DNA from 2 places in the Streptomyces sp. NBC_00234 genome. Region 2 is predicted to be linked to the other one. Evidence: predicted binding sites of a transcription regulator. Region 2 holds the regulator's gene; the other holds the start of a gene.
What was found. Region 2 encodes HspR, which represses chaperone genes until heat shock. Its sites were predicted from a motif close to TTGAGNNNNNNNNNCTCAA; they were not measured.
Positions count from the first base shown of each region.

Region 1: the regulator HspR is predicted to act here: its motif matches at 2,447-2,465, upstream of lon (endopeptidase La).

Region 1 covers NZ_CP108101.1:5,459,200-5,469,311, reverse strand. Annotated here, with positions in the region: gene lon (endopeptidase La) at 1-2,424, opposite strand; gene OG230_RS24265 (isochorismatase family protein) at 2,587-3,171, shown strand; gene OG230_RS24260 (RNA polymerase sigma factor) at 3,221-3,823, shown strand; gene OG230_RS24255 (zf-HC2 domain-containing protein) at 3,820-4,719, shown strand; gene OG230_RS24250 (ABC transporter ATP-binding protein) at 4,716-5,495, shown strand; gene OG230_RS24245 (hypothetical protein) at 5,492-6,814, shown strand; gene OG230_RS24240 (hypothetical protein) at 6,811-7,446, shown strand; gene OG230_RS24235 (spermidine synthase) at 7,568-8,245, shown strand; gene OG230_RS24230 (response regulator transcription factor) at 8,478-9,215, shown strand; gene OG230_RS24225 (HAMP domain-containing sensor histidine kinase) at 9,212-10,112, shown strand, end outside.
Region 2 covers NZ_CP108101.1:3,868,325-3,878,436, reverse strand. Annotated here, with positions in the region: gene grpE (nucleotide exchange factor GrpE) at 1-101, shown strand, start outside; gene dnaJ (molecular chaperone DnaJ) at 195-1,388, shown strand; gene OG230_RS16840 (heat shock protein transcriptional repressor HspR) at 1,390-1,842, shown strand; gene OG230_RS16835 (hypothetical protein) at 1,921-2,175, opposite strand; gene OG230_RS16830 (peptidoglycan-binding protein) at 2,187-3,029, opposite strand; gene OG230_RS16825 (hypothetical protein) at 3,062-3,706, opposite strand; gene OG230_RS16820 (hypothetical protein) at 3,761-3,970, opposite strand; gene OG230_RS16815 (hypothetical protein) at 3,967-6,339, opposite strand; gene OG230_RS16810 (hypothetical protein) at 6,326-7,174, opposite strand; gene OG230_RS16805 (hypothetical protein) at 7,182-8,120, opposite strand; gene OG230_RS16800 (hypothetical protein) at 8,267-8,794, opposite strand; gene OG230_RS16795 (hypothetical protein) at 8,898-9,473, opposite strand; gene OG230_RS16790 (hypothetical protein) at 9,529-9,810, opposite strand; gene OG230_RS16785 (hypothetical protein) at 9,927-10,112, opposite strand, start outside.

The sequences.
Region 1 (10,112 bases), 1.6 Mb from region 2:
TCACGCCGCGGCCGGGACCCTCTGCTCCCGGAGCCCGGCCGAGGCCGGGGCGAGAGCGATCTCCAGCACCTGGCGGACGTCCGTCACGGGGTGCACGTCGAGGCCGTCGAGGACCTCGGCCGGGACGTCGTCCAGGTCGGCCTCGTTCCGCTTGGGAATCACCACGGTGGTGATCCCCGCACGGTGCGCGGCCAGCAGCTTCTGCTTCAGCCCGCCGATCGGCAGCACCCGCCCGGTCAGCGACACCTCACCGGTCATCGCCACGTCCGTACGAACCAGTCTGCCGGACAGCAGCGAGGCAAGCGCGGTCGTCATGGTGATGCCGGCACTCGGACCGTCCTTGGGCACCGCACCCGCCGGGAAGTGGATGTGCACGCCGCGGTCCTTCAGGTCCGCGACAGGCAGCTCCAGCTCCGCGCCGTGCGACCGCAGGAAGCTCAGCGCGATCTGCGCGGACTCCTTCATGACGTCGCCGAGCTGACCGGTCAGGGTCAGTCCGGACGCGCCGGTCTCCGGGTCGGCCAGCGACGCCTCGACGAACAGCACGTCGCCGCCCGCGCCGGTCACCGCGAGCCCGGTGGCCACGCCCGGCACCGCGGTGCGGCGCTCGGCCGGGTCCTGCGCGGACTCCGGAACGTGGTGCGGGCGTCCGATGAGGCCCCGCAGGTCCTCGTCGGTGACGGTGAACGGCAGCTCGCGGTCGCCCAGTTCGTGCTGGGCCGCGACCTTGCGGAGCAGCCGGGCCACGCCCCGCTCCAGATTGCGGACGCCGGCCTCGCGGGTGTACTCGCCGGCCAGCTTGCGCAGCGCGGACTCGTCGAGCGTGACCTCGTCCTTCTCCAGACCGGCCCGTTCCAGCTGGCGCGGGAGCAGGTGGTCGCGGGCGATGACGACCTTCTCGTCCTCGGTGTACCCGTCGAGCCTGACCAGCTCCATGCGGTCGAGCAGGGCCTCCGGGATGGCGTCGAGGACATTGGCCGTCGCCAGGAAGACGACGTCGCTGAGGTCGAGTTCGACCTCCAGGTAGTGGTCGCGGAAGGTGTGGTTCTGCGCCGGGTCGAGGACCTCCAGGAGGGCGGCGGCCGGGTCGCCCCGGAAGTCCGAGCCGACCTTGTCGATCTCGTCGAGCAGGACGACCGGGTTCATGGAACCGGCCTCCTTGATGGCCCGGACGATGCGACCGGGCAGGGCGCCCACGTACGTACGCCGGTGGCCCCGGATCTCCGCCTCGTCCCGGACACCGCCGAGCGCGACACGGACGAACTTGCGGCCCATGGCGTGCGCGACGGATTCCCCGAGCGAGGTCTTGCCGACGCCCGGCGGACCCACCAGCGCCAGCACGGCGCCACCGCGCCGGCCGCCGACGACGCCCAGCCCCCGGTCGGCGCGCCGCTTGCGCACCGCCAGGTACTCGGTGATCCGCTCCTTCACGTCCTGGAGGCCCGCGTGCTCGGCGTCGAGGATGCGCTGGGCGCCCGGGATGTCGTAGGCGTCCTCGGTCCGCTCGGTCCACGGCAGTTCGAGGACGGTGTCGAGCCAGGTCCTGATCCAGGAGCCCTCGGGGCTCTGGTCGGAGGAGCGCTCCAGCTTCTCGACCTCCTTGAGCGCGGCCTCACGGACGTGCTCGGGAAGTTCGGCGGCCTCGACGCGCGCCCGGTAGTCGTCGGACTCGTCCTCCGGATCGCCGTTGAGCTCCGACAGCTCCTTGCGTACGGCGTCGAGCTGGCGCCGCAGCAGGAACTCGCGCTGCTGCTTGTCGACGCCTTCCTGGACGTCCTTGGCGATGGACTCGGCCACGTCCTGCTCGGCGAGGTGCTCACCGAGCCACTGGATGGCGAGCTTCAGCCGGGCGACCGCGTCGGCGGTCTCCAGGAGCTGCACCTTCTGGGCCGTGGTCAGGAACGGCGAGTAACCGGAGTTGTCGGCGAGCGCGGAGATGTCCTCGATCTGCTGCACCCGGTCCACGACCTGCCAGGCACCGCGCTTCTTCAGCCAGCTGGTCGCGAGGGCCTTGTACTCCTTGACCAGTTCCACGGCGGAGCCGGGCAGCGGGTCCGGGACGAGCACGTCGACCCTGGTCCCCTCCACCCACAGCGCTCCGCCGGGCCCACTGGTCCCGGCACCGATCCGCACCCGGTCACGGGCCCGGATGAGCGCACCCGGGTCTCCGTCCGAGAGCCGGCCGACCTGCTCGACGGTGCCGAGGACGCCGGTCCCCGTGTAGGTCCCGTCGATACGCGGGACGAGCAGCACCTCGGGCTTGCCGCCATCGGCGCGCGCGGCGGCCTGGGCGGCCTCCACGGCAGCCCGTACCTCCGTGTCCGACAGATCCAGCGGCACCACCATTCCGGGCAGCACTACCTCGTCGTCGAGCGGCAGCACAGGCAGATCGATCGGTGTGAACGCCTTGGACTCCGTAGCCATGATCTCCCCTTCGGCAGTCAAGTTGAGCTATGTGGACTCAATGCTCCTGAGCCACCGAATGTTCCCCAGGCCCTGTTCGCTCTCAGCGATCACCCGTCGGGGCCGGCCCCACGGCTCGAAATCACGTGGAGGGCGTCGGAGTGGGGTCGCCATGATGACGTCATGACCTCTTCCGGTATTCCCCTCCAGGCCCTCCTCGTGGTGGACGTGCAGTCCACCTCCGTCACCGGCGACCGAGCCGTCCCCGGGGCCGCCCTGCTCCTGGACCGGACGGCCGGACTGATCGCGCGGGCCCGGCAGAGCGGGGCGCTCGTCGTGCACATCCAGAACGACGGGCCGGCCGGAGCGGGCGACGAGCCCCACACCCCCGGCTGGGAGCTCCACTTCCCGGTCGGGGAGGGCCCCGGCGAGGCCGTCGTCCGCAAGTCCCGGGACGACGGATTCGAGGAAACCCCGCTGGGCGGCCTGTTGGCCGGCCACGGAGTGCGGGGACTCGCCGTCTGCGGCCTGATGTCCGAGATGTGCGTCCAGGCCACGGCACGCGGGGCCCTGGCACGCGGTTATCGCGTCGTCCTCCCGTACGACGCCCACGCGACGCACGACATTCCGGCGGCGCCCGGAATCAGCGAGGAGATCCCGGCCGCCACGGCCTCGCGCGTCGCAGCCTGGGCCATCAGCAACGAGGCCGAGGTCACCGCGCGCGCCGCCGACGTCGTGTTCGCGGCCCTGTCCCCGCGTTCGCACTGAATCTCCCGGCCGGTGAACCGGACACGTCCCGGCCGTCGATAGAGGAGATGTGAGGCTGCTGCGCCCCTCGGGGGCCGAGGGGAACGATGAGGACGCCGCGCTGCTGCGCGCCGTCGCTCAAGGGGACGCGAGCGCCCTGGCGACGCTGTACGACCGGCACGCCGGCTGGCTCCACGCCCGGCTGAGCCGGCGGTGCGGGGACGCGGAGACCGTACGGGAGGTACTGCAGGACACCTTCGTGACGGCCTGGCAGTCCGCCGGATCGCACCAGGGCGCGCGGGTCGGCGGCTGGCTGTGGGTGATCGCGGCCCGCCGGCTGGTGGACGCGCAGCGGGCGGGGGCACGAGCGGCTCGGTCCGGTGACACCGGCTGGGGCGCCGTCGCGCCCTCCCCCGCGCCCTCGGCCGAGGAACGCGTGCTGGCCGGACTGGAGTACGGCGACCTGGGCACCGCCCTCGACCGGATCTCCCCGGAGCTGCGGGAGGTGCTGCGGGCCACGGTCATCGACGGCCTGACGACGCGCGAGACCGCCCGGCTGCTCGGCATACCGGAGGGCACGGTCAAGACGCGGGCCATGCGCGCCCGACGTGAACTGCGCGCAGCCCTGGACCTGTTGGCCTCGGACCACGATCCGCTGGGAGGTACGGCATGAGGCGTACGCATGCGTGGCACGTGGACGAGGAGCTGGCCGCCGGGTACGCGGCGGGCACGGCCGCGGAGACGGACGCCTGGTCGCTGGAGAAGCACGTCGAGGCGTGCGGAAGCTGTGCGGCACGGGTGTCGTCGGCGGTCGGGAGCCGGGACGGCATGGGGGCGGTCCTGGCGGACATCCGGGCCGGCGTGCTGGCGGCGGCCCCTCGGCGGGCGCCCACCCCCCGCCCGTGGCACGTCACGCGCGGGCTCCGCGTCCGGCCCGGTTCCCGGGCGGCCCGCGTGCTCTGGGCCGCCGGGCCGGCCCTGCGCGGGCCCTGGCTGACGGCGCTCGTCCTGGTCGCCACGGGCGCCCTCGCCCTGGCGTACGGGGCGGGGCTCGGCGGGGCGGTCCGGCCCTTGCTCCTCGTCGTCGCGCCGGTGCTGCCGCTCGCCGGGGTGTTCGTCTCGTACGGGCGGCATGCCGACCCCCTGCACGAGATCGCCGCCGCCACCCCGTCGGGCGGCCTGAGGCTGCTCCTGACCAGGACCGCCGCGGTCCTCGGGGCGAGCATCCCGGCCCTGACGCTCGTCGGGGCCGCGCTGCCCGAGGCGGCGGGCGGGCCCGGCGCCGTGGCGTGGCTGCTGCCCGGACTGGCGCTGACACTCGCGGCCCTCGCCCTCGGTTCGTACGTCGGCTGCCGGGCGGGCGCCGCGACCGTCGCCGCCTGCTGGGCCTTCGCCGTCGCCCTTCCCACCGTCTATGCCTCACCCCAGGGGGCTTCCACTCCGGCCGCCGAAGCCGCCCCGTACTTCACCGGGCCCGGCGTCCAGGGCGGCTGGGCCGCCGGAGCCGTGGCGTGTGCGGCCCTTCTCGCCGTACGCCGTAGATCCTTCGACCATCTGGAGACGTCGTGAACGCAAGGGTCACCGGACTGACCGTCCGGCATCGCAGGAAGACCGCGCTCGACGCCGTCGACCTCGACTTCGCGACGGGGGTGCACGGCCTCCTCGGGCCGAACGGCGCGGGCAAGACCTCGCTGATCCGCGTACTGGCGACCGTGGCTCCACCCGCCGGGGGGCGGGTGGAGCTGCTGGGCCACGACGTCGGGGACGCGTCCCGGCACCGCGACCGTGCGGCGGTCCGGCGCAGGCTCGGCTATCTGCCGCAGGAGTTCGGCTACTACCCGGGCTTCACGGTCCGCGAATTCGTCGGGTACGTCGCCTGGCTCAAGGAGATGGACGGCGCGGTCACCACCGGCGCCGTCGAACGCGCCGTGGACCGCGTCGGCCTGGCGGACCGGATCGACGCCAAGGTGAAGACCCTGTCGGGCGGCATGATCCGCCGGGTCGGCATCGCGCAGGCGATCGTCAACGAACCGGAGCTGCTGCTGCTCGACGAGCCGACGGCCGGCCTCGATCCGGAGCAGCGGGTCGAATTCCGTGCGCTGCTGAAGGAGTTGGGGAACACGACCACCGTGATCGTCTCCACCCACCTGGTCGAGGACGTCGCCGCCGCGTGCACCGATGTGACGCTGATCGAGGCGGGCCGGGTCGCCTACCGGGGCACGACCGCCGAGCTCGTCGGGCTGGGCGACGAGGCGGTGGGGACGGGCGGCCCCGACGCCAGTCCCGTCGAGCGCGGCTACACGGCGGCGCTGCGTGCCCACCGGTCGGCGGTGCCCGCCCGATGACGGACGTACTGGGCCCACCGGACGGCACCCGGCACCGGCCGGACGGCCGCCCGGCGCGGGCCGCACTGACCGCGGAGTTCCGGCGGGGGTTCGCCCCCTGGACGGGGCCCGCCGTCGCTCTCACTCTCCTCGTGACCATGGCCGCCAAGGCGGGCAGCTGGCAGGGGGACTGGGCCGAGACCCAGAGCCTGCTGCACTCCGGCGCGACCCTGCTCGCCGGCCCGCTCACGGCCGCCGCCGGCTGCTGGCAGGGCGGTCGCGAGCACCGCCGCCGGACGGACGGCCTGTGGCTGTCGGTCCCGCGCAGCCGGCTGACGCGGCTGGTGACGGCCGCCGCGCCCATCGCCGTGTGGGCGGTCGCCGGGTATCTCGTCGCCCTGGCCGTGACGTTCGCGGCGACCTGGCCGTACACCGGCGCGGGCGGCCCCTCGCTCACGCTCGCCCTCGCGGATGCCTGCTTCCTGGTGTGCGCGGCGTTCCTGGGCTTCGTGGCGGGTCGGGTGTGCCGGTGGCGGCTGACCGCGCCGGTCGTCGCGGCGGTCACGTACATCTCCCTGGGCGCTCCTACCTACCTCTCCTCCGACGTCCGGTTCCTGGCCCCCGCGGAGACCCCGACCGGGATCCCCGTGTGGTGGTTCGGGCCCGTCATGGCGGCCTGGCTCGGCGGGCTCACCCTCGCCCTGGTGCTGGGGTACGCGGCCCGGCGCCGGTTCCTCGCCGTCGTGCCGCTCGTGGTGGCCGCGTCGGTGGCGCCGCTGATCGTGCATACCGGCCCCGGCCTGTTCCGGACCGACCCGGCGGCGACCCGGCTGGTGTGCGGGGACACCACCCCCCAGATCTGCCTGAGCGGGCTGGACGAGCCCTTGCTGCCCCATGCCTCGGAGGCGCTGGCCGGGATGTTCTCCCGCCTGGAGGGGGTGCCGGGCGCGCCGGTCCGGTACGTGGACCCGGCCGTCAGCCCGGGCGGCGGTGAGTCGGCGCTGCCGTCGTTGACCCGCGGGTGGACCGTCGTACGCAACGAGATCCTCCGCCCCGACGACTACGCCACCGACACCGTGTTCAACCTGATGGCCCGCGACTGCCCGGACCGGATGTACGACGAGGACGCGCCGAGCGCAGCCCGGCTGTGGGCCACCGACCAGGCCGTTCTGAGCTGGCTGGTCCCCGGGGCCGAGGAGGGCCCCCGAGCGGAGGAGCCCTCGCATCCGGCCTATCTGGCCCGTCTCACCGCCATGCCCGACGCCGACCGCAGGATCTGGCTCGGCCGCTATCTGGCCTCGCGCCACGGCTGTGACCCGAGGAAGGTCCCGCTCCTGTGACCGCTCCCGCGCGCCGCTCCGTACGCGCCCCCGCCCTCCCCGTCCTCTATCTCCGCTCCCGCGCCCTGCCGCTCACCGCCGCCGCCCTGACCGGCATCGTCCTGCTCGCGGCCTGGGCCGCGGACTGGCTGGAGGACCGGCCGTACTTCGACCACTCCGCGCGTGTCCCCGTCCTGGTCCTCGCCCCGCTGCTCGCGTCCGCCGCCATCGGCACCGGCACGTACGCGCACACCGAGGAGTTGGACCGGACCGCCGTGCGCCGGTGGTGGCCGCGCCGGCTGTTCCATCTGCTGGCCCTGACCGCTCTCGCCGCGGGCGCTCTCGCGCTGGCCGTACCGGGACATCCGGAGGAGTTCGGCGCCCCCGGGATGGTCCGCAACGTGCTGGGTGCGACCGGGCTCACCGCAGCCGCCGCCGCCCTGCTCGGGGCCCGTCTGAGCTGGCTGCCGATGACGGTCTACGGCGGCGCGGTCTACCTCGCGGCGCCCCGCGCCCCGGGCGGCGCGGCGGCGTTCTGGGCGTGGCCGATGCAGCCGGGGCCGCAGCCGGCTGCGTGGGCCGTCGCCCTGAGCGTGTACGCGGCGGGGGCGGCGCTCCTCGTGGTGCGCGGCGCGCGACCGGAGCCCGGCTGAGCGCGAGCGTGCTCCGGTGCCCCTCCCCGCCGGCACCCAAATCTGCTGGCACCGGGCGGTCCGGCGGGCCAGGATGGTTCGTCGAACCGACCGTCACCACCGGAGACCGGAGAGCCACGTCATGTCCGCCAGCCTCGCCCCCGTCACCATCGACCGCCGCGAAGGACCGTTCGGCGAGGTCGTCCTGCGTGAGCGTGGGGACGACTTCGAGATCATCGCCAACGGCTGCTTCCTGATGGACACCTCCGACGGACGGTCCGAGCGGCTGCTGATCGACGCGGCCCTCGCGGCGCTGCCCGCAGGACGCGTCGCTCCGGCCGTGCTCATCGGCGGTCTCGGCGTCGGCTTCTCGCTCGTCCGGGCGGCCGAGGAGGCCCGCTGGGGGCGGATCGTCGTCGTGGAGCGGGAACAGGCCATCGTCGACTGGCACCGGGAAGGACCGCTGGACCGGATCTCCGGCCCGGCACTTGCCGATCCGCGGACCGAGATCGCGCACACGGACCTGGTCGAGCACCTGCGTACGACCACGGAGCGTTACGACGCGTTGTGTCTGGACATCGACAACGGCCCCGACTGGACCGTCACGGAGGACAACGGAAGCCTCTATTCCGCAGCCGGCCTGACGGCCTGCCGGAAGCGTCTCACGACGGGCGGAGTGCTCGCCGTCTGGTCCGCGCAGCCCTCCCCCACCTTCGAACAAGCGTTGCGGAATGCCGGATTCAGCGCAGTACGCACGGAAGAAGTAGCCGTTGCCCGAGGTGTGCCGGACGTGGTCCATCTCGCATTGCGGACCGACTGACCCCCCACCCGGTATACACATCGCCCTTATGTCAAGGGCCAAGCCCCACAAGGCCGACGATCCACCCTCCCCGAGGGGTGGAACCGGCCGGACGGGACAACACCCTGCGTAGCCGTGGACCGTCCGCTGCCTTTACGCTGCTGACCGGCACATGGGATCACCCACGAAATTCACAAGCGAAGACCGTGCCTCCGGGGGAATGGCTCCCGCGAGAACGGGCAGGGGCGGGGCGATGGAACAGACACACACCACCCACAACGGCGTCGCGGCCACCCCGGGCGCGCAGCGCCGGGTCCTGGTGGTCGAGGACGACTCCACGATCGTGGACGCCATTGCCGCGAGACTCCGCGCCGAGGGCTTCCTCGTGCAGACCGCGCTCGACGGCCCCGCGGCCGTGGACGCGGCCGAGGCATGGCAGCCCGATCTGATGGTGCTCGACATCATGCTCCCCGGCTTCGACGGTCTGGAGGTCTGCCGCCGCGTGCAGGCCCAGCGCCCGGTGCCGGTCCTGATGCTGACGGCGCGCGACGACGAGACCGACATGCTGGTCGGGCTCGGCGTCGGCGCCGACGACTACATGACCAAGCCCTTCTCCATGCGCGAGCTGGCGGCCCGGGTGCACGTCCTGCTGCGCCGGGTCGAGCGTGCGGCGCTCGCCGCGGTGACCCCGCGGAGCGGCATCCTGCGCCTCGGGGAGCTGGAGATCGACCACGCGCAGCGCCGGGTCCGGGTGCGGGCGGACGACGTCCACCTCACGCCGACCGAGTTCGACCTGCTGGTCTGCCTGGCCAACACGCCGCGTGCGGTGCTCTCCCGTGAGCAGCTGTTGGCCGAGGTCTGGGACTGGGCGGACGCCTCCGGCACCCGTACCGTCGACAGCCACATCAAGGCCCTGCGCCGGAAGATCGGCGCCGAGCGGATCCGTACCGTCCACGGCGTCGGCTACGCCCTGGAGACCCCCGCGCCATGAACGGGCCCGGCTGCAGACTGAGGCCGTTCTCGATCAAGGCCAAGCTGGGCACGCTGGTCGTGATCTCGGTGTTCATCACCACAGGGCTGCTGATCGTGGCCCTGCGGACACGGACCGAGTTCCGGTTCATCACGGTGTTCTCCGTGATCGCGACCCTGCTGATCACCCAGTTCGTGGCGCACGGCCTGACCGCGCCGCTGGACGAGATGAGAGCCGTGGCCCGGTCCATCTCGCACGGCGACTACACGACGCGGGTGAGCGGGGCCGGGCGCCGGGACGAGCTGGGCGACCTGGCGCAGACGATCAACCGCATGGCGGACGATCTGGAGGCCGAGGACCGGCACCGCAAGGAACTGGTCGCCAACGTCTCCCATGAACTGCGCACCCCCATCGCGGCACTGAGAGCCGTGCTGGAGAACGTCGTCGACGGGGTGTCCGCGGCCGATCCCGAGACGATGCGTACGGCGCTGAAGCAGACGGAGCGGCTGGGCAGGCTCGTGGAGACCCTGCTGGACCTCTCCCGGCTCGACAACGGGGTGGTGGCCCTGAAGGCCCGCCGCTTCGAGGTGTGGCCGTACCTCTCGGGGGTGCTGAAGGAGGCAAACCTCGCGGCGTCGCAGCGCAGCCTCTCCTCCGGTTCCGGCAACCACTCCCGCCTCGACGTCCATCTGCATCTCGACGTGTCGCCGCCCGAGCTGACGGCGCACGCCGACGCGGAACGCCTGCACCAGGTGGTCGCCAACCTCATCGACAACGCGGTCAAGCACAGCCCGCCGCACGGCCGGGTCACCGTGCTGGCGCGGCGCGGGCAGCACCCCGAGTCGCTGGAGCTGGAGGTCGTCGACGAGGGCCCCGGTATCCCGGAGGCCGAGCGCCACCGGGTCTTCGAGCGGTTCA
Region 2 (10,112 bases):
CGCGGGTGGCCGTGGCCGAGCCGCAGCCCGGCGCGACGCCGGCAACGGCGAAGGAAGAGAAGACAGACGACGAGGAGAGCGGTGGCACGGAGGAGGTCTGACATCAGGTCTGACCAACTCGGTGCACACCGACCGGCGAGGAGCCCGGCCCCCGGGCCGGCTCCTCGGCCGATCGTCCGGAAGGAGGGACGTCGATGAGCACGAAGGACTTCGTCGAGAAGGACTACTACAAGGTTCTCGGCGTCCCCAAGGACGCCACCGACGCCGAGGTCAAGAAGGCGTACCGGAAGCTCGCCCGCGAGTTCCACCCGGACGCCAACAAGAGTGACGCCAAGGCGGAGGAGCGCTTCAAGGAGATCTCCGAGGCGAACGACATCCTCGGCGACAGCAAGAAGCGCAAGGAGTACGACGAAGCCCGCGCGCTCTTCGGCAACGGAGGCTTCCGGGCCGGTCCCGGCGGCGCCGGGGGCAACTTCAACTTCGACCTGGGCGACCTCTTCGGAGGTGCCCCGGGCGGTGGCGGCGGCCAGGCCGGCGGCGCCGGAGGGTTCGGCGGCGGCGGCGGGCTGGGAGACGTCTTCGGCGGTCTCTTCAACCGCGGCGGTGCGGGCACCCGTGTGCAGCCCCGGCGCGGCCAGGACATCGAGTCCGAGGTGACGCTCAGCTTCACCGAGGCGGTCGACGGGGCCACCGTCCCGCTGCGGATGTCCAGCCAGGCACCCTGCAAGGCGTGTTCGGGCACCGGCGACAAGAACGGCACCCCGAGGGTCTGCCCGACCTGTGTCGGCACCGGACAGGTGTCGCGCGGCAGCGGCGGCGGCTTCTCGCTCACCGATCCCTGCGTGGACTGCAAGGGCCGGGGCCTCATCGCCCAGGACCCCTGCGAGGTCTGCAAGGGCAGCGGACGGGCGAAGTCGGCCCGCACCATGCAGGTCAGGATCCCGGCGGGTGTCCTGGACGGCCAGCGCATCCGGCTGCGCGGCAAGGGCAGCCCGGGCGAACGCGGCGGACCGGCCGGCGACCTGTACGTCGTCGTGCACGTCGACGCCCACCCCGTCTTCGGCCGCAAGGGCGACAACCTCACGGTCACCGTGCCGGTCTCCTTCACGGAGGCGGCGCTCGGCGGCGAGGTGAAGGTCCCGACGCTCGGCGGCCCCCCGGTCACCCTGAAGCTTCCGGCCGGCACCCCCAACGGGCGTACGATGCGCGCCCGCGGCAAGGGTGCGGTCCGCAAGGACGGCACCCGCGGCGACCTCCTGGTCACCGTGGAGGTCGCAGTGCCCAAGGACCTCGCACCCGAGGCCCGGGACGCACTGGAGGCATACCGGAAGGCGACCGCGGAGGAGGACCCGCGGGCGGAGCTGTTCCAGGCTGCGAAGGGAGCTTGAGATGGACGGCCGTCGACGTAATCCGTACCAGCTGACCGACGAATCACCGGTGTACGTGATCTCGATCGCGGCCCAGCTCTCGGGCCTGCACCCGCAGACGCTGCGCCAGTACGACCGCCTCGGCCTGGTCTCCCCGGACCGCACCGCCGGGCGCGGCAGGCGCTACTCGGCCCGCGACATCGAACTGCTGCGCACCGTCCAGCAGTTGTCGCAGGACGAGGGCATCAACCTGGCCGGCATCAAACGCATCATCGAGCTGGAGAACCAGGTCGCCGCGCTCCAGCAGCGCGTCGCCGAGCTCTCGGCGGCGGTCGACGGGGCGGCGGTGGCCATGCAGCAGCGCGAGGCCCAGGTGCACGCCTCGTACCGCCGTGACCTGGTCCCGTACCAGGACGTCCAGCAGGCGAGCGCGCTGGTGGTGTGGCGTCCGAAGCCCAAGAGGGCTACGGACTAGCCGCATCCGCTGTCACGCACGAGAGGCCCGTGGCCACCGACGGATGTCGGGGACCACGGGCCTTTTTCGCGTGCAGGGTCACTTTCCGGAGCCCTGCCAGAGGGTGAGCGCCAGCGCCGTGCACGAGGTCACCGCGGCCAGGGACGACAGCGGCCATCGGGTGCGCTCCAGTGCTTCGAGGCGCTCCTCGTGATCGTCCAGCGCCTTGTCGGTCTGGTCGACACGCTGCAGCAGCAGCGCCAAGTCGCCCCGGGTGGTGGCGAATCCTACGTCGACGGAGCGGTGCAGGCGCTCCAGTTCCCGAGCGATGCCATCGGCCTCGGACTGCGTCATCGCGGACCTCCTCAGATACGGGGGACGCGCAGTCGGTCCCAGCTGGCACGCCCCGGGACGCCGTCCGCCGCGCCTCCGCTGTAGCCGAGCTCGCGCTGCCAGGCGGCGTACGAGCGCCGGTCGGCCTCTCCCCAGACCGGGCCTGGCCCGACGTCGTACCGGCCGCAGCCCTCGGCGACGAGCCGGATACCGGCCCTCGTGATCAGCGGGCTGGTCCGCCCGGGTACGAAGAACGCGGCGCCAGGAAACGGTTCGTACGGCTCCACGGTGGGTGCCGAGCCGAGGCGGGTCGCGATCCGGCCGCGCATCGAGGCCATGGAGAACGACGGGTCGATCTTCCGTCGGGTCCACTCCTTGTGCGCGATCACGCTCCGCGCCGTCCAGCCGTGTGTGCGGCACAGTGCGGCGGACAGCCGGTCGGAGGCGTCGAGTTGAGCCTCGGGATAGGGATCGCGGCCGTTGCCGAGGTTCTCGATCTCGAAGCCGTAGAAGCGCGCGTTGCCGTCCACGGCGTCCGGTCCCGGGGCGGGCAGGGCCGCTTCGGTGCGTACGGCGCCGAGGACGGCGGACGAGCCGAGGCCCGCGTGGTTGGTTCGCCCGTAGCCGACCAGGTGGACGGTGCCGTCCTTGGCGACCAGCCCGATGCAGAGCGGACCGGGCAGATCCGGTGTGCCCGACCGGCACAGGGCGAGGCTGTTGGTGCCCGCGGTGTGGTGCAGCATGACGCCGTGCACCGGGCCCCAGGCGCCCTTGTGGTTGCGGTTGTGGGTCTGCCAGTCGCCGTGTTCGGCGACGCGGACGCCCTCGCGGCGCAGGGCGCGCGCGAGGGCGTCGGGGGAGAGGGGTACGGCCACGGGCGGGCTCCTCACATCACATTGCGCCGGGGTCAGGTCAGGGGTGTCACGGTCACGAAGCGGTAGGCGAACGTGGCGGTGTTCGTGGTGGCGGCCGACTTGTACGCGGCGGTCGCGGTGCAGACGGCGCCTGCCGCGAGGCCGTTGACCTGGAACTGGGTCGAGCCGGAACTCTGGCTCGTACCGCTGCCGATGGCGGCGCGGGTATCGGCAGCGGCGAGAGTGAGCGTCGTACCGGTACGGACGTTCGCCGACATCAGGCAGGACACCCCCGCCGCCGTGCCGCTGATGCGCGCGCCCACCGACACGAGGACCGAGCCCGAGGGCGGTGCGGTGAAGGTGACGGCCGTGGGGTCTCCGGTCGAGCCGGTGAGCGTCTCCGCGTAGGTGGTGGAGGCGGTGGTGCCGATCGTGGAGTTGGCCTTGTGCACGGGGCCGGGCACGACCGGGTGCCACTGGGTTCCGGTGTAGTGGAAGTACCGGCCGGGGGTGGTGAGCCACGCCAGCATGCCGGCGACCGGTGCGTTCACCTTGGCATCCCGGGTGGCGGCGTCGGCGAACCGCAGCACGGTGCGGCCGTCCACGGATTCGGCGAGGGACTGGAGGTGCAGCGGGACGTTGGCGGCGTCGGTGGGCTGGGGGTACGGCAGGCCGCCGAGCGGGGTGAGCAGGGACATGACGAAGGGCCTCCTGGTGGTCCGGAGAGGGGGCGTGCGGGGATGTGGTGCGGTCTAGCCGTCGAGGGGCGGAGGGAGGTAGTCCGCTCCGGTGCCTTCGTCACCCGCGCGGGTGACAGGACTGTCGATGAGGACCGGAGCGGCCGGCGACTCCGGAAGCTCCTCGTGTTCCGGAAGAGCCTCGTACGCCTCGCGAACCTCGTACCCCTCGTATGCGGGAATCTCTTCCATCGCCATCGACGGCTCCGTGGGCGGTCTGCTCACAGCGAGCCTCCTGTGGCCATCAGCAGTGCCCGGTAGTCCGCCTCGCCCGCCTGGAGATCGGCGAGCGTCGCGTACTGTGCCGTGGCCTGCGCGTACGTACGCCGCGTGCCGTACGCCGGATCGAGTGCGCCGTCGGGGACCAGACCGGTGTCCCGCGGGACACCGTTGTACGAGGTGCCGCGCAGGGTCAGTGTCTGCTGTGGTGCTCCGCCCGCCGCGCAGGTGGTCCGCATGCCCACCACCCAGGCCAGCGTGTCCAGCGTGGCACCCGTCGTGTCCACCACCCTGACGACGTCCCCGAGTTGGAGCCGCGGGTCGTGCAGGACCTCCACCTCGCCAAGGACCGGGACGGGGTAGCGGCCGGCGTTCAGCATGGTCTGCGACAGTCCGACGGCGGCGGTGCCGTTCTGGACCCAGTCGGAGGCCGGGGCCGTGTACTGCTGCCGGCCGTAATGCCCCTGGCTCGTGGTACTCCACCAGGCCACCTGGCGCTGCTTCGCATCGGCGCTCGCCTTCTGGAAGCTGATGCGCACCGAGGGCTTGCCGTCCTTGGTGACGGTCCACACGGGCGCGGTGCCCGTGTTGGTGAAGCGCGCGATGTACGTGGGGCCTTCGCGCCGGCAGCTGACGGTGACCACGCCCTTGACCGCGGTGCCGCCGGTCGCGAGGGTGCCGAAGCGCACCCGGTGAATGTCGGTCACCACCGTGTCGTCGATGACGACGAGCGGGCCGATGTCGAACTCGTCCTCGGCCACCGCGTAGGAGACCTCCACGGAAGCGCCCGGATCTATCTTCCGCACCACGGTGTCGTCCACCGTGCTCCCGGCGACGCTGGTGATCCCGGCCCAGTCCTGGAACGGCTGCTCGCAGTGGTTGCGGCAGGCATCGATCTCCTCGCCGACGGTGAGCGAGGAGATGTCCCGGCGAGTGGTGACGACGAGATCGGGCTCGTCGGGCACCACGGCGAACCGGGACGGGCCGCGCCAGTGGAAGACCCCCTGCTCGTCGAAGTCCCCGGTCGACATGCTCGACCGGGCGATCTCGGTGATCACGTCCCACTGCGAACCCGAAACCCGGGGGACGTTGTAGACCGGCAGCGCGGGCGCGTCGAGCACCGCTCCCTTGACCCACGTCCCCGTCTGCTCCCACTCGGCTCGCGGGTAGGAGGGCACGTCGGTCCAGACGCGGTCGGTCACCTGGAGACACTCCACCGCCATGTCGGTGGTCAGTTCGACGCGGTACAGCTCGGCCCGCGGCTGGGCCGCGGCGGCTTCGGTGAAGGTGGCCGCGGAACCGACGAAGGACGAGCCGTCGGGGCCGGTCAGCCGCGGTTGCACCGTGGGCAGCACACTGGTTCCCGTCGACGTGGTGTCGAAGAGGAAACCGAGGTGCCAGGCGCCCCGCAGGGCGGCCAGCTTGGAGCTCGTCCAGGTGATGGTCCAGCCCGAGCCGTTCTGCGTACCGGAGCTGATCCTGATGGTTCCGGCCGCGATGTCGACGACGCCGTTCAGATAGCCGAAGGCTCCGCCGCTGCGGTCGAGCAAGGCCCTGATCTCGATCTTGCTGTCCCGGGCCAGGGCGGTGTTGACCCAGCATTCGATCAGAAACACCTTGCCCGGCACGACGAACCGCGAGCGGGGCGTCCAGGAGGCCGTGAGTGCGGCTGCCTTCGGCATCAGCGCCATTTCGAAGGGCGCGCCCTCACGGATCCAGTCGTAGCCATCGATGTGCGGGACGTTCTCGGGGTGGCCGTACGTCGCGGTGACCCCACCGTGGAGGGATGCGTACAGCACGGTGAATGGGGCGGAGTCGTCGCTTCCGGCCACCGGCGCGCGGGGCGGCGGGCAGGTGTGGATGCCACCCTGGCGGAGCAGTTCGTCCACGCACCAGACCTCGGACGCGACGCGCTTGCCGGTCAGTACGCCGTGGTACGGGCGGGGCAGCGAGGCCGGCCCGCGCAGGCGCTCGGCGCCGTCCAGGGCCTGAACGGTGACGGTGTCGCTCCCGGACACGGCGGAACGGGAGCGGACGGTGCCCCGGAATGCGGGCAGGTTCCGGCCGCTGACGCCGGAGGCGTGGACGACGGATTGACTGGGGCGCACGGCGTCGCCCGTGGCACGGTCCGCCCAAGCGGAGTACAGGCGCGGGGCGGCCGTCCCGTCCCGGCCGGCGAGCTGCGCCTCGAACTGGGCCGAGGCACTGCCGTTGAAGGCCCGCATGGCTTCGGGCAGGTCGGTGCTGTAGGCCCGTTCGACCTTCCAGGACTGGATCTGCTCCCCGAGATCCATGCCGCCGAAGCGGGTGGAGTGGGTGGGGGTGCGATCGGGCGCGGCGAGTGCGGCGTCGAGCTCGATGTCAGAGGGCTGCACCTGCCACCTCCACCAGGTCGATGCCGATGTTCCGGTAGGGGAGACGGGGCGAGGGGGTGTCCGTGCAGCCGGTCACGACCATGGCCGGGCAGCCCTCTCCGAGCGACAGTGCCGTTGGCGCCTCGCCGATGGTCAGACAGGCTCCTGCCAGCCCCGTCATGCCCGTGGCACCCGGGCCTCCGACAGGGGTGACGAAGGCGGCGCCCGCGGGGGCGGTGCCGCTGACCGTCGACGAGCCGACGGCGGTGCGGCTCCCGAGATATGCGCCGTCCATGTCCTTCCAGTCCAGTTGGGCGGTGGACAGTCCGGCGGTCCAGTCGGGGGGCAGCAGCCACGAGACCTCCATGCCGGGCATGACGGGCCAGCCGGGCCAGGCGTTGTGCCGCCAGCCGATCCGGGTGGCCGCGTCCTCACAGCTTCCCAGCACGACGTCGTCGACGAAGGGGCTGATGGTGATGGAGCCCTCCACGGTGAACCAGTGGTCGGCCCCGTCGCGCCGCGCGCTCTGTCCGGCGGCCTGGTACGGGTCGAGCAGGTTGACGGACGCAGGGTCGAGCACGGCGACGGTCCGGCCCGCGTACACATTGCGGCCCAGCATCCCCGGGCCGTTGACGCGCCGTGCGAGCCGCACCAGATGATCCGCGTCGGCCGGCTCCAGCCACTCCCAGGAGAACTTGAGCCGTCGGACGGTGAGGGCGGGCGCGACAGTGGTGATCTGGCCTTCGAGCGACTTGAACTCGGCTACGTTGAGTTCGGCGCTGCGGTCCCAGCTCCGGGCCGCCTGCGGGATCTCCTTGAGCAGTCCGGGCTTGCCTATCCACAGATTCCTGGCCATGTGTGCCTCACCTCCGGGCGAGCTTGCGCTGTCCTACGAGGACGGCGCGGGCAATGGTCTGAGAGTCCACATCCACGTGAACGGGCCGCTCGGCGAGCCGTTCCACGGCTTCGGCGAGCCGGTGCAGTGCGGCGCCGCCACCGGCGTTCCGGCCGAGCATCTGCTCCAGCCGGGACAGCGGTATGACTGCCTCCGCCTCGCCGCCCTCGCCGATGACCGCGAGCCGGCCCCCGGCGCGGGCCTGGATGATTCCGCCGTCGGCGAGTTGCGGCACGGGGATGCGGGGGAGGTTGAACGCGAAGCCCTTGCCGCCGATGACGGGCACCCAGTCGGGGACCTTGAACTTGACCTGGTTCAGGCCGCCGATGAGGGCGTTGAGTCCGCGGACGAGCATCCGGGTGGGGAGCAGGAAGGCGTTGACGACGCCCTTGAAGAGCGGTCCGAGGAACTTGGCGGCGGACGAGGAGGCGCTGCGGATGCCGTTCCACGCGGCGATGAGGCCCTTACGGACGGTCGACGCGACCTTGTCCATGTTGACGAAGCGGGCGATGAGCGGGGCGAGCAGCGTCATGATGAGCCCGAACGGGCTTGCCGCCATGGCGAGGTTGAGCCCTCTCTGCGCGAGGGACGCGCCCTTGAGCCCCTTGCCGAGGCTCCCCATGGACTTCCCGCCCTTGTCGGCGTTCTTGCCGGCCTTCCCGACGGACTTCTCGACGGCGTCGGCCTGCTTCTTGACGTCCTGGAGCGACTTCTTGGTCTTGTCGGCGGAGGACTTGAGCTTGTCGAGGGAGGACTTGAATTTGTCGGTGCCGGTGCGCGCCTTGCCGATGTCGCCGCTAGCCGCATGGACGCCTGACTGTAACTTCTTGAACGCGCTTCCGCTGTTTGTGGCGGATATGCGAAGTTTTCCGACCGACGTGCTGGTCTGCCCCGCCGCAACCTTCATTTTGGAGAGTGGCTGCGTGGCACCGGTGGCGCCCCGCTGAAGAGCGGAGAACCCGGAAGACGACTGGCCCAGTGTGCGTCTGAGGCCGTTCAGTCCCGAATTTACCTGTTGGATGGCCTGCTTCAGATTCATGTGGATCTCCCTGCTCAGATGCCGCCCAAGGCATCGATGAGATCGGTGACACGACTTCCGATGGTCCCGAATTCATCGGAGATGCTTTCGAGGTCGGCTATATGGGCACGGCGCAGGTTGGTCACTTTCTGGTGGGCTTCGGTGGCCTTGTTCATTGCCCGGCCCGCTTCTCCGCGCACCGTTGTAACATCTCCGCGCAGCCTTGTAACATCTCCGATCGTTCTTGTTATGTCGCGGCGCAGCTGTGTCGGGTGCTGGTGGAGGGAGCGCAGTCTCTGGTCTTCTTTTCGCTTCTCGTATTCGGCGATCGGGTCTATGAAAGTCTTTTCGAGCTTGATGCCGGTGACTTCGGCATTGATCCCGTGGGCAGCCAGTGCTGCTCCGTTTGCCTCAGCCTTGACGCCTGTTGCCTCGAACTGCTTGATGTACTCCTTCTTGACCATGTTTTCGGTCCAAGCTCGCCAGTTTCCTCTAAAGGCAGCCAATTCACGTTTGGCTATGCCGACGACCCACGCTTCGTCGTCGGATCGGATATTTGACATCTAGATCACCGCCGTGTGGTGTGCCCGCAAGGGGCGGGCAATGGAAAAGGGTGTATGCGCCAGGATCGGCACATACACCCATGGAATCGGGACGTGTGGAGGTTCAGATGGCGGACGCCTGCCACCCTCCGTCACTGGACAGCGTCACGTATCCACGATGCGGCAGGCGTAGGACGCCCTCACGAGTGGCGTGCGACGTGAGGATTCTTGTTGGCTCTCCGCCATCGGCGGGGTTGTACATCACGTTTCCGTAGTCTTCGAATGCGTAGCGAAGGACGCGTACATCACCGTAGTAGCGTGGTTCCGGGACATAGAAGTAGGTTTCTGTCCCGCTGCCCGTGAGGTCCTGGCGCGGGAGGGTGGGGAATGTTTCCGGCGCGAGTATCCGTGCGTGCCAGCGATGGATTCCACCGGCACGTTCATGGAATCGAATACGGCGGATGGTGAAAGAGTCCGCGGCGGCAGGAAGGACGATGCGACAGCGTTCGCGTCTGTACGTGGTCACGGCGTCCAGAGCTAAATCCTCGTTGCCCGCACGGGAGCTGGTCGGCTGTACCTCGAAACTGGAGGTGAACCCTCCATGAATTTCCAGTGGTGTCGGGACACCGGCGTTGCCTCCCGGAATGCTGATCGCTCTGTCCGACCAGCCTGACCACTCGCCTAATGATCCCTTGCTCATCGGGCTCTCCCCCTCGGGTGCATCCGTCACCAGCGCTCAGGGAGATCCTGGCATGTCAGTTGAAGAACTGCATGAGTTCGCTCGCAGTGGGCGCCACGAGTTCCGTCTGTCCCTCTTCCTCCGAAGAGGAGGGATCGGTCAGGGGGCGAGGGACGGGCACCGGCCGGGGAAGCGGATCTGACTCCTCGTCCCGATTGACAGTGGCGAACATCCAGTTGGCTTCCTGGAGCTGGTCGACGGTGTGGGCGAGCAGGTAGTCGGTCACTGACCAGTCGGCGACCTCACCGTTCAACTCCCGTGAGAGGCCGCTGTCCCGTGGCAGCTGCTGGATCAGCACCGCGAGCCGGCGCGACGAGAGCCGGCCGCGGTGCCAGTCGAGCAGGTCGACGCCGTAGTGGCGGAGGAGGTCCGCCTCGAGCGCCTCGGCGTGCTCTTCGACGAGCTCGCCGAGGCTCAGTCTTCCCCCAGGCCGAGCCCGGTCTCCTTGCCGTACGCCTCAAGGATCGCCGCGATGTCCTGCATCGTGACGTCGTGCCGTTCGAAGCGGGTGAACTGCTGCTCGCCGAGCAGAAGTCGGAGCAGGCCGTCGACGTCGTTGTCGTCGAGGTCGCGCAGCTTGCGGGCGGTCGTGCGGGAGAG